2 regions of the Salipaludibacillus sp. CF4.18 genome follow, and region 1 is predicted to be linked to the other one. Evidence: riboswitches for the same ligand, from Rfam matches in the RefSeq annotation. Region 1 holds a riboswitch; the other holds the start of a gene.
The links. Region 1 has a riboswitch for thiamine pyrophosphate ahead of ACHABW_RS23720 (ABC transporter substrate-binding protein). Riboswitches for the same ligand answer to the same signal wherever they lie in the genome.

Region 1 (14,085 bases):
TTCAGTATCATAGATTAATCTTTTTTGGATACTCTTTGCTAATTCTTCACTTTCCGTTTTGCTATATTTTCCATAGTGAAAAGTATCAATGCCATTTGCCTTTTCGGAATTGTTAGCATTTGCATGAACACTAATGAACGTATCTGCATTAGCTTTTTCAGCTACTTGCACTCTTTCTGATAAAGTTAAAAATACATCTGTTCTACGAGTCATAACAACATTTGCACCGGAGCTTTTTAATTTTTTCTCGAGTCTGAGACCTATATCTAAAACAACGTCTTTTTCCTTTATTCCGTTAGCCGCAGCTCCTGAATCATGTGCTCCGTGTCCCGGGTCAACTACGATTGTGTAACCTCGAAGGAGATGATTATCTCCCTTTATCGACAGATAGAATGAATGGACATAGCCCCAGTTGCCATTATATCTTACTTTAGCCCAATCACCTTCAAAATCATGAATCTCTACTAATGTTCCTTTTGATAGATTTCCTTGTACTGTTCCGTTTGGTGCATTACGAATATTAACCCCTGACTTTGCGTTTACTGTCGCATTTGTTACGGAATCATCCGAGAACACATTGTTGAGATGATTAAGAACGACACTAGCAATGGCAACTTCTCCACCCATAACATATGTAGAACCAGTACGAGCCCCTAGATAGTTTCTAATATCTTCTTGTCCTTGTGTAGGATGTGTCAAAACCACAGGCGCACCTAATTGTGAAGATAACCCGGCCGCTGCTACCGCATCTGGATAATCTTCTTTATTTGTACTGCTAGATAGTCCTCTTACTAAAATTGAATCATTTCCAGTAAATTTGAAATGATTATTTACTTTTAAATTTGTTTCAAAACGATTTGACCCGCTAAGACGATTGGTTTTAATGCCTTGAGTATTTAAATCTTTAAGTATATTATCACTAATAACACTCGTGCCCCCGATAATCGTTACTTCATTAACTTCAGAAGGTAGATTAACGGACAGTGACTTTTCTGTAGTAAGGTAAACTGGTAGACCTGTAGTAGCCGCAACACCCGAAGCGGAAAGAGCGTCAGCGATAGTTACTCCATTAACTAGTAAAGCATGGCCATCTTTTGCATTTCCAATTTTATTGTTAATTGCTAATGCTGTCTCATATCGGGTATCACCACTAATTCTTTCTACTTCCATACCCATTGCAGCTAACCTGTTAGAAACATTGTCACTTATTGCTGCTTCCCCACCTAATAGATAAACTTTTTCGGCTTTCAATCTTTTTAACTCAGTTTCTAGTTTACTATTTAATTGATTTGGGAAAGTAAGTAATATTGGTGAATTCTTATAACCTGCTAATCCTGCACTAGAAAGCGCATCAGCCGGATGATCGGCTCTAGCAATTATCACGGTTTTTTCTTGGTTACTAACACCATTTGGCCAACCTTTTTTCGAAATTTCAATTGCTGTATTAACACGGTCATCCCCTGAGATTCTTTCGAAATTTATTTCTGCATATGTAGTGTGAGTGAGTAGTGTGAATGCTAGTAAAATGATCGGGCTAATAATAAATAATTTTGCAAACTTCTTTAACAATATATTTCCTCCTCCTTTTTCTTCTTTCTACATTATATACTTCTTATCGACAAGTTTTGGGTTCTTTTAACACTTAAGTGAAATTTACCTATGAAAATTAATAAATTCAGTAAAATCGTCGCAGTGAGACGACATATAAATACATATTTCTATTCGATGAGTTTTTCTTTGTTGGAGATGTTTATTTAGTTCCTCTTTGATCAATTGTAATCTTTCAATAGAAAAATCATCTGGTTACTGTAATGACTCATCTTTTTTATGGATTTTGTTAACTCATGAACATATTCAAATCATTTCATTCTCCAAAATTAAATAAAAATAGTTTTTAGTTTCCTTAGACAATCTTTATTACTTTTAGTAAAAAAAACAAAAGCAGGCATCTATTAAGACACCTGCTCCCTCTATTTAATTTCTCTTAACTTATTCAAAGACATTAAAGTCTTCTGGCTTATTTTTCGATTTATCAAAGTGGAACAAAATCGCTTCAATTATCCTTTTCGAAGCATATCCATCTCCATAAGGATTTGAAGCTTTTGACATTCTTTCATAAATGTCTTGGTTATTCAAAAGCTCATTAGTTGATTTATAAACAGCTTCCTCATCTGTCCCTACTAATTTTAGCGTACCTGCTTTCATACCCTCAGGCCGTTCTGTTGTGTCCCTTAAAACGAGTACTGGCTTTCCTAATGACGGAGCTTCTTCTTGAATCCCACCTGAATCTGTTAAAATAATGTGTGCTTTTGAAGAGAAATTATGAAAGTCTCTCACTCCTAGTGGTTCAATCAATCGAATCCGATCGTCATTTCCTAGAATTCTGTCAGCAATTTCTTTGACCACTGGATTTAAGTGTACTGGATAAACTACTTTGACTCCTGGATTCTCATTCACGATCCTTTTCACTGCTTTAAAAATATTTTCCATCGGTTTCCCTAAGTTTTCTCTCCGATGAGACGTTAATAAAATCATGTTATCTTCGCCAATAGATTCTAACACAGGATGAGAATAGTCAGAAACAACGGTAGACTTTAAAGCATCAATAGCTGTGTTTCCCGTAACAAAAATATGATAATTGAACCCAAAAATCACGAATGTAAATGCATAAAGTAAGTGAGGGTAATTGGTTAATGCATCAGCCATATAATAAAGTACATTTGAAATAGAACGACCTTCCTTGGACCATGGCACGGGAATTAAAGCAACCTGTGAAATAACAATCATCTTTCCGAAATATATCAGAAAACTTTTTTTCGAATGCCTCTAAATACCATAAAACACCTTCAATAAATGGATGATTAATTCTTTGCAATCAATAGTTTTATGATTAAAACCAAGTATAGTTATGATAATTTCACTTGAGATTAATGCAAACGATGGAGACCATATTCTTTATTAAAATCGAATAAAGACGTTAATACCAATCCTACAAATATAAGCATTAAGTCAAGAGGTATGATGTACTACCAGCCTTGATCAGAAAAAAATTTCTATAACTTTGATCTGCGTGATGGTCAAATACAGATATCGGATGTCATTCCCATTATTACTTGTATTTGATGAGGAACATGAACGTGTCAATCACCATGTGATGAGCGATAAACCTCATCCTGATCACGCCGAAAGTGGGAAAGCTTTGAGAAAACAATATTTCTGTCCAAGTAGATATTGATCATTTTTATATTCCAGATCAATTACAGGAAACCATGGAATATGACGATTACATCAGAAGATGAATACTTACAGAAAAAGTATATAGAGAATTTAATGTCCTATGAAAATTGGGCACTAGAAGACGACTTTTATCAAATAGGGTAATAATTCTGTTCCAAACTTTGTTAAACAACAGAAAATAACATGAAAAGCGTTTGGCATTATTAAAAACCTCTAATGTTCAGTACTAGATAGCTTTTTTATTTAATAAACAAATTATTCATATTTACCTTCGTAATAACTTTCATAGATAAGATTATCAAGTTTCCATTTCACATTGGATGGAATTGCTATAGTTCCACCTAAGGTTTGGAATTCCACTACTTCTCTTGAGTTTTCCACTTTGTCAATTAAATACTTCTTAATAGAAGTAGGAATTTGTTCTTTGTTTACAAGTAGCAGTGCTGCATTTTGTTTAGAAGCTAAAATTCCTCCTGCAAGTGCATCTGGAAAACTTTTTCCAGTTGCAAATATTACTTCTTTTGATTGACCCTTATCAAAGTAGTTGATTATTTCAACATTTGTTTCATATCTGTCTTTGCCTGAAATTCTAATAGGATTAGAAAGTTTCCCTAACTCTTTAAAAATACTATCAGATACCGCAGCAGTTCCGCCTACAACATAAGCAGTTTCAAAATTATACTTCTGTAAAAATTCTTCCGTTTTATCAGGTATTCCATTTTTATGAACAAAGACGATAGGAATCTGTGAGGTGGACGCATAGGAGGAGATAGAAAGAGCATCTGGAAAGTCCATTCCCGATGTTATGATAACTTCTCCCCCTTGTTTTGCCACGTAATCATTGATTTCTACAGATGTAGAAAATCGATCAGTTCCGCTCAAACGTAAAATATTAAACTCTTGCTTTAACAGTCTTTCAATTTCTTTTGGAATCGCATTTTCCCCACCTAATAATATGACATCAGTGACCCCGAGTTCATGCATTGTTGAAGCTGTGACGTCATACATTTTATTAGGAAATGTTAAAAATATCGGGGCATCAAGTTTAGCAGCCAGTGCACTAGCTGCTAGACTATCAGAGAAAGACTGATTGCTAGCCAGTAAAGCATATTTTCCCGACCTATTCAATAACTCTGTATTCATGTCCTTTTCAGTTGGCTTTAACTCGGCTCTCTCAACGGTATCCCAACCATACTTAGCTATTTCACTCGACGTATGAACAGAAGTCTTTCCTGATAAACGATTTTCCGAATGGTATAATTCTAAAGAAGAAAGTACATCCACACGTCCATGCTTATACTTTACGGCATCACTTGAATCTATATTTGATGATTCTTCAATAATATGCCGTTTTTGGTGATTTGTTAACTCCGGGTCCTGACTTGATAATAAACCTGCCATAGAAGCAACCATTGGTGACGACATACTAGAACCAGACGAATACATATAATCATCCGTAACTTCACAATCCTTAAATGGCGAAATAATTCCTTTTGAGCAAGTACTAAATATAGAGGATCCTGGTGCGGATACATCTACCCAATCTCCAAAATTTGAGAAGTCTGTAAGTCTATCCCTCTTACTATCTATTGCAGCTACACCTAATACCTCTTTATATGCTGCTGGATACATTTTTGAATTTGTGCCATCATTTCCGGCAGCAGCTATAATAAAAATTCCCTTTTCCACTGCATGTTGAACAGCTTCGTGAACAACTTTGGAATATTCGTAACTTCCGAGACTAATGTTAATAATAGTAGCACCGTTTTCCGTTGCATAATTAATTCCTTGTGCGAGACTTAAATTACTGCCTCCAAACTCATCCCCTACTTTTACAGGCATTAGATAGGCATCTTTCACAATAGAGGCCACCCCAATACCATTACCTGTTTCAGCACCAACGATTCCTGCAACATGTGTTCCATGACCAACGTTGTCTCTAACGTTGCTAGAAGAGTTTAATACATTATATGGCTTATAAATTTTGTTTGTTACATCCCTATGAAATACATCCACCCCTGAATCCAAGACGGCAATTATTGGTTTCTTTTTAGGGTTATACTGTTCCCATGCTTGTGAGACATTTATTAGTTGAAAATCGCTTTGCTGGTGCACGATGAACGAGTCATTTGTTAAATAATGAAAAGGAATTTTTTCCTCAACATATTCAATTCTCGGATCCGATTCCAGTTTTTTCAGAGTCTCATCATATTCCTCTTCGGGGATTGCCAGTATTTTATGTGAAACTCCCTCATCTTTAGCTACTTGATATTGGCTAACAATCTCTTCAGAATCCGCTTTTAACTTTACTAATATTTCTTTTTCTTCTGCAGATATTACTTGAGATGAAAAGTTTAAAAAAATGATTAAAAATAATAACGTGGTAAAATATTTCAATAAAAGCCCTCCCACACAATATATTGTTCTATTGACCATTACATATTATGTCATTTCTCTATTAATTTCTTTATAATAATCATTATACTAGATTTTTACTATACAGATTACTTTTTTGTTAAAAGTTTATTCGGTACTAGTTTGATACAATAAAAAATAAAGTTATCATATCAATACCCGATTTGTTAAGGTGTCAACCACTTATTTAGCCTCACGAAAATTGTTGTATAAAGGAACACTCTTTATACTATTTTAGCGTCCGAAAACCCATAGCCTCTTTTGTTAAATACAGCTTGATCTTTCGTCACCCCCGAGTAGCACCTACGTAGTACGTGTAGGTGCTACTCGGGGGTGGGTTTCCCTTGATAACGTGTGGTGTAAAGGTAGCAGTCATCTTATACATTCTTACTCTATAAGCAAAAAGACTAATTAATCAAAAGGATATGTGATTAATTAGTCTTTATTTTATCGTAACTCTACTCACTCGTTTTACAATTTTATATCAATTAAAACAACGTCAATTTAATTCTTTCAGTACATCCGGAGAGATTGCAGCTCTACCACCAATAACTGTATAGTCCCAAATCACCTGATTGTTTAAATATTTACCTACTGCACTCGGAACAAATTCACTATGCACTAAAAGTACAGGACGATCCTGTTTCGCAGCAAGTACAGAGCCAGTTAGGGCATCAGCATAATTCTGTCCTGTAGCAAGTAAGACTTTGGGTTTACCCATATTTAGCTTTTCAACGATTTCCAAAGCGGTCTCATAACGATTAGGTCCCGAAATCCGATCAGGGTTATTCATTTCATCTAGCTGTTCTTTTGGAATAATACTCGTTCCGCCAACGACAATAGTTTCCTCTACACTTGATAAAAAATCCACTGTAGCATCCGGCAAACGGTTAGTCTGTGTAAGTAAAATTGGATAGCCCATTTTAGCGGCATAAGGAGCAATTGCCAGCGCATCTGGAAAATTCCATCCATATGCTACAATGGCTTTATCAACCGTTCCTAGTTCTTCAGCAATTGATCTAGCTGTCTCACTGCGGTTGCTTCCCGCAATTCGATCAATGGATATACCTAATCCCATATCCTCTAGCTCTAATTTCACTTCATCGCCTATTGCACCTACACCGCCTAAAATGATAATTTTACTAGGTTCCAATCTAGCAATTTCCTTTTTAGTAGCTGCAGTCAAACGATCTTTTAATGATAATAGAATCGGGGCGTTATGCTTGTATGCCAGTGGCCCTCCTGCTAAAGCATCGGGATAGTCCATACCTGTAGCTAGAACCACAGTTTCAGCACCTTGCTCCCAACCTTGCCTTGAAATTTCTACTGCTGTCTCGAATCTTGAACTGCCAGAAACTCTCTTCCCTAGCGGCTTAACAGTTCCAGAAGCAACATATCCTTTTGTCCCATTTGACTGCTCCACGTAATACCAAACAAATTGATTTGCTCGATTAAAGGGTCGTGATTCTCCATAGGAAAAAGAATCTAGTACAGTAAGAATATCTCCTTTAACTAGTTCCTTCTTTATATTATCCCCAATTAGCGGTTTTTCTCTTAAATTTGCATTGGACGTTAAAGTGATAAATGAATTCTTTTCAACATCATACCTTGTTGGCTGCACTTGCTTTAAAGAATAAGAAAGTGTGTGAAATCCTAATTGACCACCTGTTTTGTAATCCAAGTCTGATAAAGAGATAGGCAGGCTAGTGAAGCCGATTCCGTTATTAGTTGTACTAATTTTTTGGAAAACTTTCTCTTGATAGGCATCAGTATTCCTCTCGCCATCCTCACTTTTAATTGGACTATTCGTTTGGACTAATCCATTATAAGCCATGACTGCAAAGTACCAGTGATCAATGATTTCAGCTGAATCATCATTTATTTTAGGTATTTTTTTGGAATCAGCCCAGGCCTTTTTTTCCAAAAGTAATTTAATCCCTATTTCAATATTGTACTCAATATCGTGGGTTAGTTTTTCTTGATTATATTTTTGATCAGTGACTTGCATAATTCCTACGCCACCATCATTAGAAACATTTGGTTCACCATTTTTGTAATGATCCCAAGCACTTTCTTGGTAGGCAATAGCCTTAACTATTTCGGGTGGAACATTCGCATCAAGTGCCTTTTCCGTTAATAGTTTGTCAATCTCATGATACGGCGGATTACTGTATTGAGATGCTGCCGCGAATCCAAATTGAGTTTCACTGTCTTCTTCAAAGCTATTTATCAAGGAAGTTTCTCCGTCTTCAATAGCATACTCATCAACTAACAGACTATTTTCGTCGTCTGAAAAAGAAACTTTTATTAAGCCATCTTCTACGGAAAGTTTTCCTTTTTTATAAGCCTGCGATTGGAAAATCAAGTTTACATTTTCATCGCTAGTTTCATAGACGTCGAAGTTTAGAAATCCCCCACTACCATCTATGCGATTACTTACTATGTAATAATCTTTAAACTCATAGATACCTTCTGCATAACCTAATTGTATTTCTTTTGTATATAACTTTTCTTGGTTGTCTAAAAATGTAACTGTTGAATCAAATGGTTCATTATTAACTATCACAGATAAACCATCTTTCAATTGTTGTTCAAATTGCCCTTCCTGATCAAATGTTTGCTCCATAGCATGTGTCTCGCCGGAAAAAACTATTAAAAAGACCAGTACAGTAGAAAATATAGCTATTACTTTTTGCATAACCTTACGCACCTCCAAAAAAATGACCATATATTACCATACTTACATAGGTATTCACTAGATTGTAAGAGTTTCAGGGACAAAAGTTTATCCGAAAACGAGGTCCGACTAATGAAATAAAATTTACTTTGCAAGATAATAGCAACAAGCCCTACGTAAAGCGAATGTAGGACTCTCATCGGTTTTTATATATTTATCATGTAAAATCTTGTCTATACTATTAAACGGCATTTCTCTCTACACTTTTTCTAAGTTCTCTGCTCAAGTGGATTCTTTCGTGATATTGTACCCAATCTTATCGCCAACATCATCACACTTCCAGAAAGCTCATAAGCTAAGACAACTTGCTCTTCGTTCAGCTTCTTGACGTTAACTAATTTTCATTATGGACTTCTTATTGACTTTATTCTAACAATCACCATATACAATCCAATCCCAACAATGCCCCCTGAACTATCAATCAAGACATCCCCTACTTCCCCGCTTCTGCCAGGGATAAATAACTGATGTACTTCATCTGAAACAGCGTATAGAATAACAATTAGTGAAGCTACAGTTGCATCCCTAAAACTACGCTCACCACTCTTCCTCAGCGCATGTAGTGTCAAAATCCCAAGTGTCAAATAAGCAAAGAAATGAGCGTTTTTTCTTACTATATAATTAAAATTACTTATATCAAAACTTAGGTTAAGAGCGATACTTTCCACGGTGGATTTAATAATCTCTGTAATACCTGTACTCAACTCGCTGGATTCCGTTGCCGGCTGATGTGATAGATAAAAGATTAATGCCATCCAGCTAACCGCAGCTGTCCAGGAGAATGTTTTGTTTAATGTCATAGTTATGAAATCCTTTTTAGTAAAATTATTTTGAGTTTACGAGTGTTTATAGTCTCGTGAACTAAGAGTAACTTGAAAAGAAGCTGAGAACCGTTTCTACGGATCCAAATGATAATTAAAACGCAGTGTATTATCTTTGCTTATTTTTTCATAAGACGCATTATATTGGTGTTCGATGGCAGATTGTTCTTCGTATGAATAGAAAGAAATCAGATACACCACTTCTTGAAGTCTTGCTCGTAAACGAGGAAGATAATGACTCAAGTCAAACAAAGCTCCTTCTTTATCCTGACTCGGAGTGGTCTCAATGAGGTTAATCTCATACGCGATTTCTGCTTTTCTTACAGCAATAGCCTCTACTAATAGTGGTGTTGTCATCTTATACATCCTTCGCTTATTAATTTTAGCATAAGAAGGAAGAAAATATTCTTCTCAATACCAATGTATATCTCTAATTATTGAAACTATCATGTCTAAACTTATTCAGTACCAAAGACTAGATTATAGACTCATATAAACGATATTCGCTGAATATATCATATTTAGTACCATAACATTATACCTAATAATAAGTCAGTCAGAATTTGTCGGATACCCATTAAAATATTTTTTTATAATAAACACCTCTAAAATAAAGAACTTTGGCAGTCTTTTGAATAAACTTTGAGTCTCCGTATTTATTTTGTTGCTTCTTTATCAAGGAGTTGGAAGAATTACCGCTCCCTTTCCATGGATGATTGCAAGCCTCCTCGAGCAAACGAACGCTCTGTGGGGTCTCACAGATTTAAAATTCCCCATGGAGGCTGAAGCATTGCCCCACGGAAAGCTTCAGCCTAGAGAGGATTCGAGCCCTTCTTTTTGAAAAGAAACAACTATCTCTGAAAATTTTCAAACTCCCTTTTAGAAACATGGTCCGAATCTATACTTTCTGTGTATAAAAAAAAAGCCTGTTTAACAAAGGGTCCGGAAAACCTTTTTAAACGAGCTCTTTAGCTTTAAATAATGTAAATCATTTTTTATTTGTCTGTCGGCAAAAACTTTTCGTCAATATTGTCCAGCCCTTCTCCAAACCAATCCTTTATTTTTGTGTAAGCCTTGATTTTCGTGTCTTCACCTATGTGAGATCCCACTTGGTAAATGGCATAAACAATAATTGCCAGATCATCGGTAAATCCAATAGCTGGTATCATATCAGGGATGACATCGACCGGCAGGATCAAATACCCTAATGCTCCTGCGATAGTTAGTTTCGCCTTTGTCGGAACATTAGGATCCTTCATCGCATAAAACAGGATCAAGCTGTAATAAACAAGTTTAGATCCCATTTTTACAGCTGCTGATTTGAGCTTGCTCCAAAACTTATTATCATCATAATTATTGGCAGATGCTTTGATTAATAAATCATGATCCATACTTTCCAGTTTATTTTGGTCTTTTTCTTCTTTTTTTCCAAAGCATTTCCCCATCTAAATTCCTCCCTAATCTTTACATAAGATTATTCGATTTTTTCTTTATTTATAGCAGAAAAAAAATACATCATTTCGTGATTTTCCGACTGAATTCTATAGTCTTTTGTACATTATACTTTACTATTCTACAAATATAAACAAAAAATGATATTTATTAACAATATATCACCTTAAAATTTCTTTATTAAGAACGTTTTAAACAAGTATATAACATACTTATTCCATAATCTATTGTAGTTCAAAAGAATTATAAAAAAACTGTTTTTTTCTATATAATGTGACCAAACGTCCCTTTAATAAGCCGAAAACAACTGTTAAAATAGTAAATACCTAGGATGTTGTAGCTAAATATTAATAATTACCGTTTTATACTTCTGAAATTTGTTTCCTATATTGTTCGTTTTAATGAACTATAAATAGAGGAGGAACTATGTTGAAAATTTATCGTTTGGTACTCTCTCGCTATCATAAATATTGGTCCGAAAAACATCGTGTAAATGGATCCTATCAATCTCATAAATTCATTCGCCATCGTAACCTGTACAAGTTTTATCAAAACGGAAAGTAACTCTACTAAGAATTTTTGACGCATAAGGAGAACAAACAATGGATATCTCTTGTAAAAAGATTTTAAAAGAAAACAAAAACTACTATCAATCATTTTATCAGTATAATCCCGACGCCATTCTTTCTTTTGATTTATCAGGGATTATTTTAAACGGTAATGAGTCTGTAGAAAATTTAACTGGTTATTCAATCAGAGAGCTTCGCGGTTCTAGATTAAATTCTCTCGTTATTGAAGAAATCGACTCCAACCTTCTATACTATCTTTTTATCAAAGCAGAGGAAGGACTTATTGAAAATACGGAGGTGGCTATTCGCAATAAGTCTGGAGAACGGATTGAATTAGCCGTAGAAATGGCACCTCTATTTGTAAATGATGATGTAATCGGAATATATGGCATCCTAAAGGGGTAACAGAAGGGACGTTTCACTGCTTCCTTTGGAAGCAGTGAAACGTCCCTTCTCTCTTGTTTTATTTTTTGATCTGTGGCAAGATAAGAAGTGAAGATTCTTAATTAGAATGAATTGAATAGCTTTTTTTCAATGTAGGGGGACCAGTGTTGGCTGGTTGAGATTGTATCCGTGAGATACTTACTCTTAGAACCTGATCTGGCTAATTACCAGCGTAGGGAACATATGTAATTTTAGATGTGACTATATATGCGCTCTAGGCTTAAGCCTGGGGTGCATTTTTGCGTACTAAAACAAATATGTTCCTTGGCAAATTTTTCGGAACCGCCTCTTACAGAAAATTGCTTTCTTGCACTTTCTTTTTATGTTAAAAGAAACTGAAAAAGCGTAAGGGAGCGAATTCAAGTAACACCTTATTACAAAACATCTTATAGAAAAAACGGAGGGATTCTACATGAAAAAGCAATTATTTTCAATTTTTACGATACTATTCGTGATGACGGCTTGTGGAAATACAAATGAAGCGCCCAGTGAGGAAAACGTCAGTGATGAAAATCAAGCAAATGGGCAAAATGAGCAACAAACAGAGGAATTAGAAGAAATCGCAATGGTTCTTGATTGGACGCCAAACACGAACCATACTGGTTTATACGTTGCACAAGCGGAAGGATATTTTGAAGAAGAAGGATTAGATGTAGAGATTTCTTTGCCAGGTGAATCCGGTGCCGATCAAGTTGTTGCATCCGGTCAATCAGACTTCGGAATTAGTGCCCAGGAAACGATAACGGAAGCACGGATTCAGGATATCCCGATTGTTTCTATCGCAGCTGTCATTCAGCATAATACATCTGGATTTGCCTCACCTGCTGATAAAAATATAACTTCTCCCGCTGATTATGCTGGAAAAACCTATGGTGGCTGGGGTGCCCCTGTGGAAGAAGCCGTTATCGATTCATTAATGAGACAAGAAGACGCTGATGTGGAAGACTTGGAAATTGTGAATATGGGAAACACTGATTTTTTCACAGCGATCGAACGTGATGTTGACTTCGCCTGGATTTATTATGCCTGGGACGGGGTCCAAGCAGAATTGCGTGATATCGATCTTAATATGCAATATCTGACTGATTACTCTGAAGATCTTGATTATTACACGCCAGTTATTACAACGAACGAAAGCATGATTGAGGAAAACCCGGAAACGGTCGAAGCATTCATGGCCGCTGTTTCTAAAGGGTACGAATATGCAATCGAAAATCCGGAAGAAGCTGCTGATATTCTAATAGAGGCTGTACCTGATTTAGATGCAGAGCTTGTTCAAGCCAGTCAAGCTTGGTTGTCGCCTAAGTATCAAGATGATGCGGAAAAATGGGGCATACAAGATCAAGAGATTTGGGAAAACTATTCTAATTGGATGTATGAGAATGAATTAATAGAAACAGAGTTGGATGCTGAGAATGCATTTACGAATGACTTTTTACCTAAAAACTAAGTGAGGTGTTTTACAATGGCGAATGCCCTTGTCAGTATACAAATTATCCCGAAAACGAAAAACGGGGAAGATGTAATTCCTTATGTAGATGCAGCGATTGACGTGATTGAAAAGTCCGGTGTGAAATACCAGGTGAATCCCCTGGAAACGACGATGGAAGGCGAGCTAACCGAGCTTTTTGCGATTATCGAAAAAATGAACCATCGTATGGTTGAACTCGGTAGTGAAAGCATTATCTCACAAGTCAAAGTGTACTATAAACCTGAAGGTGCTTCGATGGAAGTATTGACGGAGAAGTACCGGTAAAAAAAGGAGAGGCAATCAATAGCAAAATGAAGAGTGTCTCTCTATGTTTTTTGATAATGAACGAAAATGATGTTTTTATTAAGTCATTGGAAAAGATCCAGTCGAATGGAGGTGCGGGGTGCTTGCAAGAACTGGCAAGGCCCCTATAGCTTATGAAAAAAATGCTGGCTCGAGGATGGCGGCCGTTGATGGTCATCATCCTTTTGCTGATTATATGGGAGGCGTGCAGCCGGTTGTTTGAGATTCCGACGTGGCTGCTTCCCGCGCCTTCGGATATTGTGAAAGAGGGGGTAACGAGTTGGTCCGTCTATAACCATCATTTGTTTTCAACGACGAAATTGTCGGTTATTGGGTTTGGGATCGGTGTGAGTGTTGGGCTTATTGTAGCTACGACGCTTCATTTGCTGCCGCCGGTGCGTCAAGCTTTTTACCCTTTATTGATTTTGTCACAAAATATTCCGATCATTGTGCTCGCGCCGTTGCTAGTGATTTGGTTTGGGTTTGGGATGCTTCCGAAAATACTGATCATCACGCTCGTATGTTTTTTCCCGATCACGGTCGCTACGTTGGATGGTTTTCGGCAAACGAGTCCGGAATTGTTGCATTATATGCGAATGGCTGGAGCCTCGAAGCGTCAAATTTTTGCTAAATTAC
Region 2 (18,213 bases), on a different contig from region 1:
AAGAATGGAATAATAGACATTTCTTGAACCTTCTGGTGATCCCCTTTTGACAACTGAAGCTATGAAGAGCTTGAGTTGTCCACTTCACACATATAGCAAGAAAAGAACAATAATCTATCGTTGCAAAAAGTTTTTCTTATCTTACTCGTCTTTTATAAATAACCCTGTTATCGGACAAATCCATCAAACTTCTCTTCCTTTCTGCGGTTACTAGTTACATGAAGTCCGTTTGTTGCTTTCTACTTGAGTAACCGCCTCTCGCTTCTCCAAACACTTCTTTAAAAATAATAAAACCATCTAATATTCAAATAATATATGACTAAATCATTTATTTTTAGTATAACTAGAGTAGTCATTAATAATTAATTTATTTTGGAGTTGAAACGATAATGATTGAATTAGGCGCTATTCAAATCTCATTAATAATCCTCTCGGCAATGTTAATTGGCATATCTAAAACTGGCTTACCAACGCTCGGTATTTTAGTCGTCGCAACGATGGCATCTGTCTTTCCTGCTAGAGAATCAATCGGAATTGTTCTGCCGATGCTCATTGCTGGTGATATTATTGCGGTCACCTATTATCGCAGAAGCGTTCATTGGCGTACCTTGTGGAAACTCGTTCCCTGGGTTTTAGGCGGTCTTATTTCAGGATATTTACTGTTACTTTTCAATTCAAGCAGCAGGTCGATTGAAATGATTATAGGTACAATTGTATTATCTCTCATTGTCGTTCAATTCAGCAGAGAATATTTCATGAACAAATCGAATGCAGCTCTTCCCCAGTCAAAAAGCTTTATTATTTTCATGGGGACACTAGCGGGCTTCACAACAATGGTTGGAAATGCAGCTGGACCGATTATGGCCATTTTTTTACTAGCCATAGCTTTACCAAAAAAAGAATTTATCGGAACCGGCGCATGGTTTTTTCTAACCGTCAATCTCATTAAAGTCCCTATGTATACTAGCTTAGGTCTTATTTCATTGGAAACATTGTCAATTAATTTATGGCTGCTTCCTTTTATAATTATTGGTGCAGTTATTGGCATTAAGTTTTTACCTCTAATACCACAGAAACTATTTAATACAATTATCCTTGTCCTGTCTTTCCTTGGTGGATTACAATTATTACTCCCTTAATTGCTTTTGACCACATCTCATATCTAAATAATTGTTTTAGGAGATCAAGTTGAGTAAACTATAATTTAGGAGAGGTGAATAACATGGACGTTCTTATTTGGATTATTATTGTTGCATTATTTATTATTAGCTTCATCGGTCTTATATATCCAATCATTCCGGCAGTATTAATGCTTTGGGCTGGAATTATTCTTTATTACTTTTTTATAGATGCCTCTGCATTGTCATGGTGGACTTGGGGATCTCTGATAGCATTGACCATTGCTATATTTGTTGCTGATTATCTGGCTAGCATGTATTTTGTTAAGAAATATGGTGCTTCTAAACATGGAATGACAGCTGCGACCATAGGACTGATTGTTGGGAGCTTTATTATCCCGCCTTTTGGTATTTTAATTGTACCTTTTGTATTAGTTTTAGTCATCGAATTGCTACAACAACACTCACTCGCCCATTCATTCAAAGCCGCTGTAGGTACACTGCTAGGCTTCCTGACGAGTACATTTGCCAAAGGAATGATTCAGCTTACACTTATTGGAATCTTTTTAGTAGATGTTCTTATTTTCTAGCACTCGGAAGGAGTTAAAATCATGGAAGGCCCGTTACATAAGTATTTTAAACAGCAATCCTTATATTGGTTAAAAAATAAAATGACTGACCTATGCGCAAACGAGGTTAAGTTGTATGCACGAAGAAAAAAATTAAAGGCTGATGCACTTGGTATTAATTTCAAACGTAAAGAATCACGTATTATTGAAGTAAAGATATCTCGCGAAGACTTTCTCCGTGATGAGGTTTTGGCTGCTTCCTATGGCTATCATGCTATTGCCGACTACGCATATTTGATGACTCCAGTGGGGCTTCTATCAAAAGAGGAAATACCAATCGGATATGGTCTTTTGGAAATGGATGAATTTGATACTATTAAAGTACGAAGGAACCCGACACGTAATCCTAAACCCATCCTTAAGCTTGATACGTTAGTGAAACGAACCGCCAGGGCAGCAACAAACGCTGTTTTATTTCAAGAACTTACGAAAGAAAATAAAGATTTAACGGATGGGGCATTCTCAAAAGAAGCGTTAGCTCATCTTGTTCGGGCAACATGCCCATTATGTAAGAAAAGAAAAATGTATTTGATTCACTCAAATCAAGAATTCGTCGTGTGCGAATCTCGCACTTGCAAAAATGATATTCCTCTTTTAAAAGCAAGAGTTCACACGATGACGTCATACAATGAAAATTTTCTCAACGAACTCGAGGATTTAATAAGAAATAAAATGACGTAGACTATGGTATAATAAGCAATTAGGATTTTGATTATGATAACTGGAGGAACTATGTTAACTTTTGAAGAAAAATTAGAAATTATTGAATCTTTTCCCGCATTAGAGAGAAAAGATGTTTCCTTAGGAAGAGTGAATTTTCATTTTAGTGAAAGTGCTACAGATAAGAAAAACGTGGTCTATCATTTACATCCAAACGGAAATGGCTTTGTGTATGCTGGTGAATTAACTGGTTACGAAACGAATGATAAAGGGATGGTAAACATTCGGGACTTCACGGAGAAGGCGCTTCGTAATGTACTGGAAAATGCGATTGTTTCTTTGACTCCTGAAGACGAGGAAGAATTTGAAGAGGAACTATTCATAAACCAGAACACGCAGACATTAGCGTTAGTGCACGAAGACGACTTATGGAATGTTTATGCAGATGAACAGTTAGATGGAACATTCACTTCTTATAAGGAAGCGACTCAGTATTTAACCGAAGAGGGTTTTACGAAAATTTAAGAATACTAAAAAAGGAGCCCCAACGGTCATCAGGACCTGTTGATACTCCTTTTTTATTTTATGGCATTTTTTATAAACAGTTGGTTTAATTAGAACAAGGCAGTATTAGAATTCCTTGCAGGTTGACGCTTTAAAAATTTATTTATTAGCTTTGTGAACCTTTAACTGTTTTCCTTTAACTGTTGTATCTCTCATTTCTTTTAATACATAAGGTCCTTTACCATTTAAAATATCCACGTAGGAGACATTTTCCTGTATGGTAATAATCCCAATATCATCTGCTGAAACTTCTTCTAACTTAGAAATTGTACCTACAAAATCGACAGCTCTAATCTTTTTCTTTTTCCCGCCATTAAAATACAATTTCATAATATCTTTATTTAGTTGCTCATTTTTATCTTTTTTCTGTTTAGGACGTGTTTTCATCTTTTCTAAAAAAGCAGGTTTAGCATTAGAAACTTCTTCTAGTGTTGGCGGTTCCACGCGTTTAATTTTAAAACCGATATATGCTTCAACCTCATCTAAGATTCTCTGATCACGAGGCGTCACAAAGCTCATGGCTTTTCCTTTTTCCCCAGCTCTTCCAGTTCTCCCTATTCGGTGTACATAGTCCTCAGCTTCCATAGGGAAATCAAAGTTTATGACGAGAGCAATCGTCTCGACGTCAATTCCTCTAGCAGCCACATTGGTTGCGACAAGATACCGAACAGAACCCCGCTTAAATTTATCCATCACGTAAAAACGATCTTTTTGCATCATCCCGCCATGCAGCCTTTCACAAGAATAGTCCAAATTTGTTAACTCCTCATATAATTCATCCACTCTCTCTTGTGTATGACAAAAAATAATACAGCTATTCGGATTTTCCACAACAGTTATTTCTTTCAATAATAAAAACTTTTCAGATTCATCCAACTCGTAAAGTGATTGATCAATGTCACTGCTAATTACCTCTGTCGATGCAATTTCAATTTGAACTGGATCCTTCATATACTGATTGGAAAGAGTCTGTACATCGTTAGGAAGAGTGGCAGAAAAAAGCATGGTTGTTCGTTCAGCAGGAATTTTTTTAATAATAGCTTCTACTTGATCGATGAATCCCATATTCAGCATTTGATCCGCTTCATCGATGACTAAAAACATCACTTTTTCCAGACTTAACGTTCCTTTTTCAATATGATGGAATACTCTTCCCGGAGTCCCAACTACGACATGACTTTTTTGCTTTAATTCGCTTTTTTGTCTTGCAAAAGGCTCTTTTCCATAAATCGCGGTAGCTTTTACTCGTTTGAACCTGCCTATATTCGTTATTTCATCCTTGACTTGAGTAGCTAACTCTCGAGTCGGTGTCAGTACGAGTGCCTGCGGTTTATTTTCATCCCAATCAACACTTTCACATATCGGTATCGCAAACGCACCGGTTTTTCCGCTTCCCGTTTGTGCTTTGACCGTGACATCCTTTTTCGTTAACACGAGTGGAATGACTTGTTTTTGCACATCCGTTGGTTGATCATATCCTAAACTATTCAAAGCACGAGTAATGTCATCACTTAACGACATTGTTGTAAATTCTTCATCCGTCATACCTTCACTCCTTATCAATTTTCAGGTCAGTTACCTATCTCATTGTTCATTCATTAAAAAGCCAAAATTATCTATCATTATTTTTCCAGGTCCATTGGAAATGTATACTGTAATCTCTGTTATATTTTCAGATTGAAAAGCTCTGTTGTTCTCTTGAAATTCCTCCATAGGAAATTCATAAGTTTGAAAAACCGGTGCCTTCGATTCCTCATACTTCTCATCTCTCATAATATCATCAAACCATGGCAAGATCGTGTATTGTGTTTCAATTGGAATATTCACCGGTCTAAATGGATCTGCAGCAACAAGAGACGTTTCTCCATTATCGGAAGTCATTTCTATTTCGATTACCGGCGTTTCTGTTTCCTCGCGCGCTTCTCGTTCCATATCCAAACTAGATAGCGATAACTGAAAGCTGTCGAGGTTTTCAGAGAAAGACTCGGCTAGAAAATCCTCCTCTAATTCAATCGTGAATTGTGCTTCTTCTTTCCATGCCATTTCTACCCCATTTACTCCTTTGTTTACATCCCTGCGATCTTCAGCACGATCAATATCCCAAGAATGGAAGCCTTCTTGCTCTACTTCAACTCCATCCATATAGTGGATTTCCTCTTGACTTTGATTAAAATCAGTAAAAGTCACATAATTTCCATCTTCAAACCGAGTGATATACTGATTATTAGGCAACCAATCTTGACCATAACGGACGTCACGAAATAAATCCCGGTATTCCTCCTGACCAAGCAAGGTTGTTTCAAGGAAGGCAGAAATATACACTTTGGCCACCTCCTGTTGCGCTTCTTCATCCATCATTTGTTGACGATTTAAAAAGATTCCTCCTGGAAGTCTCATATCCATTCGACCCCAGTCCGTATTAAATTGACTGTGATTTGCTTCCGCAATATACACAGATGCTTTAAAACGATTCGATACTTCATAGAAATAAGACCGTAAATATTGCCGATCTCCCTGGAAGGTGTTCACGTCTCCATCTCGGGATCCTTGCAAAAGTAAATAATTTACTTCTTCTAACCTGGCTCGCTCATCATCCACTGTTTTATCGGTTGGGGCAATGCCAACCACCGATTCGATATGGATATCTTCCATTCCTGAGAGAAGAGTATCCTCTTCAAACCACTTCTTATAATCGGCGACCATGGCAGCTGCTTGTCCACCTCTTGAATGACCAACTATTGCTACCTGATCAAAATTTACACGATTATAAAATGGATTGTCTTCTTCTTTTTCATAGTCTTGGATTTGCTGCAGATGCTGCATTAAAACCCATGCTCTCATTTTCATATCATCATTCGGAATTCCCGACCACCCTGAATAGTTCAAGAAGTTTTGATCAACGGAGACAGCAATAAAACCTCTACTAGCTAGAAGCTCACCTAAATATTGATATCCTTCATCGGAAAAGTGCTCCATGCGATGATTTCCATGCACCATAAGCACGAGTGGGAATTCCTTTTCTCCTTCAGGCATCCAAACTCGTCCATTTAAAGGCAATGCAGTTTCATCAAACCCCCAAAAAGATTCTTTTCTTCCACTCCACTTCGTAATATATTCAGAAGCATCCACTGATTTTGAAACAATTCCAACTTCTTCCCCGTACTCGCTGCGACGTTTATCCGTGCCACTTCCGAAAGTAAAGAATGAAAACTCATTCTCTCCCATTAATCCAGGATTTTCAAGTTGCAAAGGTTCGAATGGATCATTCTCAGAAAATGAACGTTGAATGTCACTTTTATCACCAGATACAATGAACCCAGTTACAATGAACAATACTGAAATGGGTATTAATGAGACAAGAAATTTCTTCTCCAGTTTCCATGCACTACGCGTATAAGCAGCTACAACAGTACCTAGAATCATCCCTACAACAGGAAAACTAAAAGCAATTACTGCTGAAAATAAAGGACTTAAACTTTGTGCATCAAGAATAAAGTAAACTAATCCTCCCGCATACACTAAACTGCCAAGTAATAGCCGTGGTACAGGTACGTACATAAAAGAAAGAAGCGTCGCAAGAACAACTGCAACGATCATAAAAACAAAATTATTGATGATAAAATAGATTATTAGATCAATTAATGTACCAATACCTGTTGGGTTTCCAAGCCCTGCGATGATGCCACTAACGATTACTGATATCCAAACTCCGATTGTCGTCATCCGCCAAAAGTAAGTGTCGTACTCAAAAGTACGTTGTATTCTTGATTTCATCCATAAAGAAATTCTTTTCAATTTATTCTTCGTTACATTTATCCATCTGCTCATGCTCATTAGTATATATTTACTCCTTACTTTGCTTGAAATAATAATCAGTTCTACATTCGTAGTACTAAGAGAAACTATTATTTATTCTGTTATTATACCAAACCAAACTGCTATCAGGAAAAATGAATTTAGTAAAAGTTTGTTTTCCCAAAAAAATAAGCACCAACGCTGAAGAACCCCTAACTGATTTAGAGGTACTTCAAGCTTTGTGCACTGCAATCAAACTTATAATTTTATTTTCAAACTCGCTTATTAATTTGAAAATTATCCTCAAGAAGCAACCAATTTTGAGGGAAATCCCATCCGAGAACCCAATAATATAAACCTCTCAAGTCGAATTCTTTCACAAGATCAAATTTAGCTTGGATACTTCTTGCATCTTCAAACCAGACTTCGTGCTCATCTCCTTGTTCGTCAACATAAGTGAAAAAGGGAGATTGTGCTTCCTCGTCGTATTCTATCACAGCATTATAAGTAAGAGCTAATTCAATCGCTTCTTGATGATCGATCGCTTTGGCACGTGTTTCCCCTTGAACAAACGGTAACGTCCAATCATATCCGTAAAGTGGGATCCCCATCATTATTTTTTCATTTGGCATGACAGATGCCGCATATTCAATGACTCTCCTTACTTCATTTATGGGTGCGACAGCTCTAGGTGGCCCCCCTGTCCATCCCCACTCATAAGTCATTAAAAATACAAAATCAGCAATTTCTCCATGAGCTTGATAATCATGACCTTCGTATAAAACCCCAACCATATCTTCTTCAACCTGTGGTGCAAGTGCACTTGATAAAAAGTATCCTAACTCGTCTAACCTTTCTTTCGCTCGCCTCATAAATTGATTGTAGGGCTCTCTGTTGACTTCCCCTAAATACTCTAGGTCCATATCTAAACCTAAATACCCCTTTTCATTCATGATTGCTATCGCATCGTCCAACATTCTTTCTTGTAATTCTTCACTCTGCAATATCGTCGTCACCAGTTCAGGACTAAATTGCCCATCTTCAATATTCGTTATAACCATTAATGGAACAACACTATTTTCATAAGCAGTATTAATAATCTGTTGATCTTCTATCGACGTGAGGCTGCCATCTTCATTTAATTCATAGCTGAATACCTGTACAAAGGTTAAATAATTACCTACTTCATCTAATACTTCTGGTGAATCTGCTCCCGTTATATTTATATCTACGTATGCCCCAACATCAATTGCCTGATTTTGACGGTTCATTCCAGGAATATACAGACGAGATCCTACAGGTACAAATGCCGGATTTACAATATTGTTCATTCTCAGTAAATGTTGTAAGGAGATATGATATCGTTCACTAATCTGTTGCAAATTTTCCTGTGTCCCCATCCAATGAAACCTGCCAGCCACAGGAATAACCAACGCTTGCCCTACCACTAGTTGTTCCGGGTCCGGCAATTGATTCGCCTCAGCGATCGCGAGATAATTCACACTATACGTTTGAGAAATCGACCATAAAGACTCACCATTTGAGACTACATGAATCTGCACTTTATCATCCTCCTACAATTTCCTCATATCATTTATATTCCGGAACAACATTTAATATGAACTGGTTTCCGTAAAATTTTTTATAATGGGATAAGAGTCCCAGAGAAACAAAAGGTGTGGATTCAAAAGCCTCTTTTCTAAAATGAAACAACAAACAGTTAACTGCTAAAATCTAGTTCTTCATGTAATCCTTATCAAATGTGACACATGAATCGTTCGATGGTATAATACGAGAGTTGTTTTTGCTCGTAACGTCATAAAATAAAGGTGATAGCCATGGACTTTACCATACAATACCTCTCTTTTTTCGTCTTGCAAGGAGACGGTCAAGGAGATCAAGGAAACAAATCATTTAAACATTATCAAACACTGGATGAAGAGACATACCTAGACCACCCATTAAAAGATTTCCTAGATGGAGAATTAATGAAAATTACTAAACGTAAATCAGAAAGAAACCCAAAATCAGAGCAAGTCCCTACTAAAATAGGTCACTTTGTTGTGGAACCTGGCTATGAGTTGGATACAAATCCTAACTATAACTTGTTTCAACGATTGCGTTTGGCAAATGTCCTAGATGAATTCAAAGACCATAGTGAAAAACTAGTAAGATCTTATTTAGAAACGAGCTCTATCAGAGCGGGTGCTATGCTAGTAATTCGTGCAAAACTAGACAAATTTATGGACGATCCGTTTATCTTTATTTTAAAATGTGATTTTGAGCCAAAGGTTGCCTCAATCACAAATGAACAAACATTAATCCAGCATGTTGAAATGGCCATTACCGCTAAGAACATGAAATCGATCCAATACCCTTACATGCCTGAAGAAGGAATGCTCGAGGAATGGGAACTGAAAATCCATCAATCCTCCCACGCACGTTATTTCGAGGACTTCTTAAAATATGTAGAATACAACCGGTCGATGGTGGAAATCATTCGAGATAAAGTCGTCGAAACAGCTCAACAATATATCGCCGAAACATACGAAGAAAACAGTGAAGAACGGGCACAGGAAGAAGAATCAATCGAAGCATGGTCAAATACACCTGAACGTCAGCTGCAGGAAAAATGGACAACAGAGCAGGTCGTAGAGGCTTCTTACCCGATCATTGATCATCAACCTGAGGTCGAGTTAAAGCTGAAGTTGGATCACATGGAAGTAAAGGCTCTCTTATCCGATTTCAGTGACAACCTTCATATTGCTAAGGTAAATGGGAAGTATGTAATATTGATTGAAGGAGAAGCATTTTCGTTTGATAAAAGTGCGTCACCTGTAGAGTTTTTGCAACCCGATTCGTTGGAAAATGTGCTAAAGAGGATTGGGAAGTAGCGGAATTGGTGGTTTTAGTGACCAAAAGTGTGACCACGAAAGTACTAATAAAAATTCTGTCGGCTTAGAGGTTTTTTAATATACAGTTATAATGAAAAGAAGCGGGAAATTACCGCTTCTTATTTTTATAGAGTGGTTGCTCACCGTTGCTTAATGGCTAGGATGTTTAAGACAAATAAAAAACGTTCCCTACAAAGTGTAAGAAACGTTGATATATTGGTACCGGTGGACCGAACCCATTTTATACACAGACATCAGGTCCTATCAGTGGACTGTTTGTCCATAAACAGCTCTAATACCTTCCCCCTATTATAGAATACCTACTATGCTTATGCTCTTGTACGGTAGTTTAGGTTATGATTCTTTAACGTTTTATCTTTTCCGAATAAAAAGTGCTTTTCCATATCTGGTGAATATTTAGAGTTAATGGTTTTGTTACCTGTTGCTTCTGCTACTGCCCTCAGCATGGCAGGTGATGCTCCACAACAAAGGCCAATGTAATTAACACCAATATTTTGTGCTTCTTTTGCCCAATCCGCTAATTCATATCGGTTATGGTAAAGAGGATCTAACGATGTTGGGAACGTTGTTTCTGTTGGCAGGGAACAACTGCATCCTCCATCAGGTAAATTAAAAAATGTTGGGTGTTCTTCAGTAGTTCGGTATGGAATTGGTAATCCACCGACAAAACCTTTTACCTCTTCTCTAATTCTCCTTAGGTATGGCTGCATTGTATCTGGACCACGGAAACAGTTCATTCCTACAACTAACGCACCTTTTTCTGAGAGAATTTTACAGGATTCTTCTACCGTATAACCCTCTCGCAATATATTCTCGCCCATCAACCCTAATGTAATAACTGCTGGCAAGTCTTGTTTCTGAATTTCTTCTAACGCTATAACAGCCTCTTCGTGGTAATAAAAAGTTTCAGCATGTATAAAATCAACCTCTTCTTCTTTACACCACTTTACCATCTCCGCAAACATACTTCTTACTTTTTCCTTAGATTCGAGATCTTGAGGATCAAAAATATTCGTATTGGAAATGTTACCTGCCACTAATGCTTCCTCTATAGGATGTTCTTTTGCCACTTCCTTCGCCAAACGGATTGCACTTCGATTTAATGGCTCAAGTAAATGTTCTTTACCTATAATTCTCATTTTTTCACGGTGGGCATTATATGTGAAAGCTAAAACTACATCTGAACCTGCATTCATATAATCTCGATATGTTTGTTTTAAAACCTCTGGGTTTTCCAAAGCTACATCGGGTACGAAAGAACCTGCTTGTAAATATCCTCTGCGTTCCATTTCAAACAAATACCCTTCTCCTACAATGACGGTGCCTTCTTTTAATCTTTGCTCTAAACTTCTTTTCTCCACTACCATCTAAACCCTCTCCCTTTTTTAATCTAAGGTTAGTGTAGCAAAGAAATAGTAATATAACATAACACCTAAAGTCTATCGATTGCCATAGTTTTAAACTATAACACAGTTAATTCATCGGCAATCGTTTCTTTTAAATAGTTAATATAAATCGTTGCTAGCGGGCTGTTTGTAACATCCTTATGTGTAATATAGCCAATCGCGATTCGCTCATCCACATTTAAAGGAAGTGCCACAATATCATCATCGTTGATATCATAACTAATTACTCCTGTTGAAATCGTATATCCGTTCAACCCTATCAGTAGATTAAATAAAGTAGCTCGGTCACTCACGCGAATGTTTTTTGGTCTCGAAACCGTGCTGAGTATCTCCTCAGAAAAATAAAATGAGTTATAATCCCCTTGTTCAAAAGATAGATACGGATAAGGAATTAAATCATCTAAGGACACAGATTCCTGAATCGCAAGTGGATTGGTAGAACTTATAAACACGTGCGGCCTTGCTTCAAATAGGTCATGAAATATCAAATTTCCCTCTCTTAGAAACTTACAAATCACCTGTCAATTGAAATCATTCAAGTATAAAATTCCAATTTCACTACGAAGGTTTTTTACATCATCAATGATTTCATACGTCCTTGTTTCTCGGAATGTAAATTCATATTCATCACGATTATAGTCTCTTAGAAGTTTTACAAATGCACTGACTGCAAAGGCATAATGTTGTGCGGATACAGAAAAATGCTGCTGTGGTGATTCTGTCGCATTGGTATAGCGATTTTCAAGCAATTCTGCCTGCTCAATGACCTGTCTTGCGTAACCTAAAAACTCCGCCCCCTCTGGAGTAATGACAATTCCCTTATTCGTACGTGAAAAAATCTTAATTCCCAATTCTTTCTCTAATTCTTTAATTGCATTGGATAGACTCGGTTGACTAATAAACAATTGCTGTGCAGCATAACTAATCGATCTGTTCCTAGCCACTTCGATTACATATTTTAATTGTTGTAATGTCATCTACTTTTCCTCCCCGCTCCCATTACATAGTTTTATCTTAGCATAAACAGCTTGGGAAAAATTTTAAACATAACTAAGCACTATCTGTGGACGGTTGTCCATAAACAGAACCAGGGAACATTAACCCTACCACTTTGTACTGCGTAATGAATGGAGGCTGAAAATCCATCAATCCTCTCATGCACGTTATTCCGAAGACTTCTTAAAATATATAGAATACAACCGGTCGATGGTAGAAATTATTCGAGATAAAGTCGTCGAAACCGCCCAGCAATATATCGCTGAAACATATGAAGAAGACAGTGAAGAACGGGCACAGGGAGAGGATTCGATCGAAGCATGGTCAAATACCTTGAGAACGCCAGCTACAAGGAAAATGGACAACAGAGCAGGTCGTAGAGGCTTCTTACCCTATCATTGATCATCAGACTGAGGTCGAGTTAAAGCTCAAGTTGGATCACATGGAAGTAAAGGCTCTCTTATCAGATTTCAGTGACAACCTATACAATTCATTTTCTTCAGGTCGATCTTATCACTTAGTAAGCTTCTAAAAAACATCAAATACATTCCTTAACGCTCTTCCTACACCACGTATCAATCAAATAATTAACCTGAATGGAAGTAAAACCAATTCCGGCAACCAAAATAAAAAATCTACAATAAAATCTAAAATTGAATACTTTTCATTATTTTTCTTTCGTCTCGTTTTTAATTTCTTTCTATTCCACCATTCTTTCATGTAAAGCGTCTCCCCCTTTACTATTTAAAATTACAATTTTGTTAAGCCCCTCTTTTTATCATCTTCCATTCTTATACCAGTATTTTAACATAAATATCCATATTTAATCTTAAAAAACGTAGTGTCTTTTTTTCTATTTTGTCGCTTTTGTTATAAAGGAAAGTTGTTTCTTGGCTTGGAAAAGCAAAAAACACCACTCATTAAGAAAGGGTGTCTACACAGACTTTTTTTTGCATCAATAACTCGAAGTAGCGAAGGCGGCGACTCCACAGGGAAAAGCAATAGCTGAAGCATTGCCCGCGGAAAGCGTCCGCCTAAAGCATATTCGAGCATTCTGTTCGATGAAAATACAATCTCTCTTACTTCAATACCTTTACAAACAATTAAAGAGATTATTTTGGTTCCTCAAACTCTATCTCAATTTTACTTCTGATGTCGATATTTTTTAACGCTTGGGAAGCTAAATGATCGGCTTCACGATTCTGTTTTCTTGAAATTGACTCATACTCCGGTCTTATGCCTAATTGTTTGAATTTAGCTTCAATCCGATCTGCCCAATTGTTCAAGACTTCCTCTGTACACGCCCATTCGCCGTTTAATTGATTAATCACAACTTGTGAATCTCCAATAAATTGAATAGGTAAATGATGAACTCCCAGAAGTTCCAGCTCTTGTAAAGCGAGATGAAGAGCTGCGTATTCAGCCTCATTATTCGTCTCAAGCTCTAATATTAATGCGTTTTTTCTAAGTCGAAATGATTTACCATTTTGTTCAAAATAAATCGCACAGCCCACGCCTGATTTTCTTGTATCCCGTTCAAAACCACCATCAAAATAAACGGTAACATTGTGGGGCTCGGTTTGGATTTCCTCCATAAACTTTTTTAGTTCCTTTAAAGACCATGTAGTGTCTTGGCTATCAACAAATGTTAAATGTTTGATGCGACCAGTTCTTTCGAGATCTTCTGCAATTAAAATTGCTTTTCCGGCACGCATCTCTTCCGAACTAAAAGAAGTTTCCAGTCCTTTGGGTGTTTTATATGTTAATTCAAATCTAACATTCATACTAAACCACCTTATCTAGGTTTTATTTATAGATTAGAACATACAATCAATTATGTCCATTGTTCCCTTCAAGATGGAGAATTATTTCTCTCTAAATTTTAAAAAATGACTTGGAAGAAACCAAGTCATTTCGTGAATTTTATCTTTTTCGCTTGAGTTACCTCTGATTTTATTTCCTGAGATGCCTTCTCAGGTGATTCCGCTTTGCTAATAGCTGTAATCACGGAAACTCCATCAGCACCTGCTAGAATCACCTCCTGCGTTCTTTTCGCATTTATCCCTCCGATTCCTACAATTGGAATCGTGTAACCATGATCACGAATTTGTTCAATTAATGTTGTTCCTTTCACTTCCTTCGTATCCTTTTTCGTTTCTGTCGCATAAATAGGTCCTACACCTAAATAATCTGCCCCGCCCGCAACTGCCTTTTCCACTTCTTCTAATGTATGTGCTGAAATACCAATGATTTTATCAGGAAATGCACGTCTCACATACTTTAAATCTTTATCGTCTTGCCCAATATGAATTCCGTCTGCATCCAATTCTTTCACTAGTTCTAGATCATCATTAACGATAAATGAGATATTATTTTTCCGACAAATAACTTGAAGTTCTTTGGCAAGCTCTCGCTTTTCAGTCCCAACGAATGCATCCTCTCCTTTTTCTCGAAATTGAAAGATAGAGACGCCTCCATTTAAAGCCAAATCTAGCGTTTTTTGTGGAGAAGTTATACAATTCTGACTCCCCATAATAAAATATACGCCAAGTGCTTCTCGTAATGTTTCAGTTTTAAGATTATTCATCTATACTCCCTCTATTCACCTGTCTGTTATAGGCCCAATGATTGGTAGGTCCATGGCCTTGTCCAATATTTAAATCTTCTTTTATCGCAGCCTGAGTGAACATCACCGCTATTCTCACGGCTTCTACGATTTCCTTTCCCTTTGCTAATTCAGCCGCTATAGCTGCTGAAAAAGTACATCCTGTCCCATGAGTATTCACCGTGTTTTTTCGAATATTTTTAAATTCATAGAACTCTTCTCCGTCGTAAAAAAGATCAATTACGTTTTCGCCATCTTCTGCGTGCCCGCCTTTAATAACGACGCTTTTTGTACCCATCTTAGAAAGGCTTACTGCGGCATCTTTTCGATCCTTTATTGTAACGATCTTTGCACCTGTTAAAACTTCAGCTTCCGGTATATTAGGTGTAATGACTGTTGATAGCGGTATTAAATCATGAATAATTGCGGTTACAGCTTCATCTTCGAGTAATTTACTACCACCTTTTGCAATCATGACAGGGTCAATCACGATATTTTTCCATTCATAGTAACGTATTTTATTTGCAACTCCCTTAATAATTTCACTTGAAAATAACATGCCTGTTTTCAAAGCATCTACGCCTAAATCTTCACCTACAGCTGTTAACTGTGCTTCCACCGCTTCCACTGTCATCGGATAAACACCATGGACTCCAAGTGTATTCTGTGCTGTAACAGCAGTTATCGCTGACATACCATATACTTGTAATTCTTGGAAAACCTTAAGGTCGGCTTGTATCCCTGCTCCTCCACCACTATCTGAACCCGCTATTGTTAGTGCATGCTTCACGTTCATAGCTTCCCCTCCTCTCTTTTGAATCACACTTCTTTAACGAGTAAGTGTTTTGCGATTATTTCAGAATTAATATTGTTGAGTTGATTTAAAAATTCTATTTGAAAAGAACCAGGTCCTTTTTCTCCACCTCTCGTCATGGCTCTTTCTGCTGCAATACCATAGGTTGCCAATGCAGCTACTGTGCCAGTTAACAGATCCTTTTCCGTAGAGATAAAAGCACCAATTACAGCGCTTAACAGGCAACCAGCCCCAGTAATTTTGGATAACATCTCGTGTCCATTTTCTACTAAGTAAGTCGACGTTCCATCTGAAACGACATCTTCTTTTCCTGTAATCACTACTGTCGTGTTAAATTGCTTGGCAGCATTCTTGGCTAGGTCTACTTTATTTCCGCCGGTTTCTCCAGCTTCTACACCTCTTATTTCCCATTGCTGTCCAATCATGTGAGATATTTCTGCTGCATTGCCCCTCAGCACAGTTACCGCTATTTTATCCATCATGTTTCTGGCCACCTTTGTACGGTATGGCGTTGCTCCTGCTCCAACAGGATCAAACACTACTGGGATACCTTTTTCATTAGCAGCTTTGCCGGCAAGTACCATGGATTTCACCTTGTTTTCATCCAATGTTCCTATATTTAAAATGAGCGCTTGTGCGTTACTTGTCATATCTTCAACCTCTTCTTTCGCGTGGGCCATTACGGGTGCAGCGCCAAGCGATAAAAGACCATTTGCGGTGAAATTAGTCACAACCTCATTGGTTATATTGTGGATTAGGGGTTTACGTTCTCTTAATTCGTTTAAAATTTCTGCAATTTTTTGATTATTCATTTTCAGTCTCCTCTCAATTTATGTAATAGGAAAAACGCATAGCCGTCTTATCTTTTGAAAACAAAAAAGCTTCCTCAGTTAGGAAGCGGGTAAACGCGATACTTTATGAACTAACTAATTGTAACCTATGTTAATTCGATAAAGGAATCATCCACTTTCCTACGCTGGTATCAACCAGATCAGGTTAAAAGGGTTAAGGTAACGCACCTCTCTCAGCTAGATAAAGCACCCCTAGTGTCTCTTATTTAATTGAAATTTTCTCCATGTTAGCATAATACTTCTTTTCTTACAACGAACTCGCTGTACTCTTATTATTCTATTTAGGTAACTATTGGACTTCCTAATATCATTATACAGAAAAAGCTAGCTTAGAAGATATCTAAACTAGCTTTTCAGAAACATTATTAATTAACTCGGACAACAACTCCGCTGAAATTATCTGCCCAATATCCACTATTCATATTAGCAACTGCAACTCCTGTTGAACTTTGAGAACCAATAAATTGGCCTCCACCAATATAAATACCTACATGTCCATTTGTTTTGTAAGTATTAAAAAATACTAGGTCTCCAGGTTGCTTATCACTACTAGAAATTCTTTGTCCTGCATTAACTAATCCACTAGTACTAGCAGGTAATGATTTACCCACTTGCGAGAATGACCAGCTTACAAAAGCTGAGCAGTCAAAACGACCATTTGCTATATCAGAGGATGATCTCCCTCCTCCAAAAACATAGGTTGAATTCCCAATGTATTTACGTCCAACTTGGGTGACTGACCCACCATAGCTTGAAGGAGCAGGTGCTGCCTTCGTTTCACTTGATGAACTTTTACTTTTATTATCAGTATTAGTTACTGTTGAAGTAGTGTTTGCCTCTGAAGCAGAAGCAACATTTTGACTTGACGAAGAATTAGTGCTAGTCTGAGTTGCTGCTTCAGAAGCAGAAGAATTAGTGTTACTCTGAGTTGCTGCCGCCTCTTCCTCTGCTTGTCTTGCAATCTCAGCTTCTTCTGCTATTCTTAAGTCTTCTTGACGTTGAATTTCAGCATCAATCTTAGCCTCTATTTCTGCTTCTGCTGATTGAAGATTACTATCTTCTTCTAACAATCTTGCCATCTTTGATTCAATTTCAGCTTCTTTTGATTTTAACTCGTCTTTAAGTTCATCGTTACGTTGGTTTTGGTCTTCTAAATGATGTTTCATTCCAACTAGTTCTGTTTGCAATTCTTCAAGTTCATCTAATTTCCCCTGAACGATTGCCTGTTTTTCTTCTAGTTCTTTTTGGTTGATCTCTAATTGTTCAATAAAATCATTATCAGCTTTAGCAATTCGAGTGATTGTAACAGAACGGGTAACAAAATCTCCAAAGCTGTCAGCGCCTAATAGAACTTCTAAGTACCTGGAACTGCCACCATTTTTTTGGTAAGCGTTCGCACGGTCTTTCAACATTTCAAATCGAATTTCAATATCATCTTCCAATTCTTTGATTTCAACTTCGAGTTTTTCAACTTCTTTTTCTGTAGAGTCCACTTCTTCATTTGTATCATCAATCGTTTTTTGGTTCGCAACCAAAGCTTCATCAATACTAGCAATCTCATTATTAATCACATCTAACTCACTAACTAAATCCGCTAACTCTTGCTCAGCATCTGATAAATCCGACTGAATTATTGTTCTTTCTTCTTCTATAGTTTCTAATTCTGTATTTGCGAATACATTAGGTATAACTAGCAAGCTACCCATACCAATTATGAATGATAGTCCCAATATTTTTTTCAACATTCTTCCCCCTGTAATTTGCTGTGTTGGATACGACTTTTGACTTATGTCTTCTGTTTGAATTACTTATGTAATAATAACAATGATGTTTACTATAAATGTCCTAGTTCATAGTTTT

Region 2: another riboswitch for thiamine pyrophosphate. It lies ahead of thiM (hydroxyethylthiazole kinase); the one in region 1 lies ahead of ACHABW_RS23720 (ABC transporter substrate-binding protein).

What each region holds. Positions count from the first base shown of each region.
Region 1 is NZ_JBIMEV010000076.1:251-14,335, forward strand. Features, by position in the region: gene ACHABW_RS23680 (N-acetylmuramoyl-L-alanine amidase) at 1-1,569, opposite strand, end outside; partial or broken gene wecB (non-hydrolyzing UDP-N-acetylglucosamine 2-epimerase) at 1,990-2,631, opposite strand; gene ACHABW_RS23690 (cell wall-binding repeat-containing protein) at 3,493-5,634, opposite strand; gene ACHABW_RS23695 (cell wall-binding repeat-containing protein) at 6,152-8,350, opposite strand; gene ACHABW_RS23700 (VanZ family protein) at 8,734-9,189, opposite strand; gene ACHABW_RS23705 (hypothetical protein) at 9,286-9,567, opposite strand; gene ACHABW_RS23710 (YkvA family protein) at 10,206-10,655, opposite strand; gene ACHABW_RS23715 (PAS domain S-box protein) at 11,265-11,636, shown strand; TPP riboswitch at 11,760-11,871, shown strand; gene ACHABW_RS23720 (ABC transporter substrate-binding protein) at 12,088-13,125, shown strand; gene ACHABW_RS23725 (thiamine-binding protein) at 13,141-13,431, shown strand; gene ACHABW_RS23730 (ABC transporter permease) at 13,584-14,085, shown strand, end outside.
Region 2 is NZ_JBIMEV010000058.1:250-18,462, reverse strand. Features, by position in the region: gene ACHABW_RS21880 (sulfite exporter TauE/SafE family protein) at 390-1,139, shown strand; gene ACHABW_RS21875 (DUF456 domain-containing protein) at 1,223-1,708, shown strand; gene ACHABW_RS21870 (hypothetical protein) at 1,730-2,428, shown strand; gene ACHABW_RS21865 (hypothetical protein) at 2,480-2,932, shown strand; gene ACHABW_RS21860 (DEAD/DEAH box helicase) at 3,071-4,516, opposite strand; gene ACHABW_RS21855 (alpha/beta hydrolase) at 4,556-6,805, opposite strand; gene ACHABW_RS21850 (glycosyl hydrolase family 18 protein) at 7,039-8,328, opposite strand; gene ACHABW_RS21845 (DUF3900 domain-containing protein) at 8,605-9,660, shown strand; gene ACHABW_RS21840 (homocysteine S-methyltransferase family protein) at 9,990-11,048, opposite strand; partial or broken gene ACHABW_RS21835 (LysR family transcriptional regulator) at 11,144-12,064, opposite strand; gene ACHABW_RS21830 (DUF3900 domain-containing protein) at 12,204-12,485, shown strand; gene ACHABW_RS21825 (DUF3898 domain-containing protein) at 12,478-12,615, shown strand; gene ACHABW_RS21820 (hypothetical protein) at 12,663-12,803, opposite strand; gene ACHABW_RS21815 (ribonuclease H family protein) at 13,196-13,867, opposite strand; gene thiE (thiamine phosphate synthase) at 13,993-14,670, opposite strand; gene thiD (bifunctional hydroxymethylpyrimidine kinase/phosphomethylpyrimidine kinase) at 14,663-15,484, opposite strand; gene thiM (hydroxyethylthiazole kinase) at 15,508-16,314, opposite strand; TPP riboswitch at 16,454-16,557, opposite strand; gene ACHABW_RS21795 (NlpC/P60 family protein) at 16,719-18,098, opposite strand.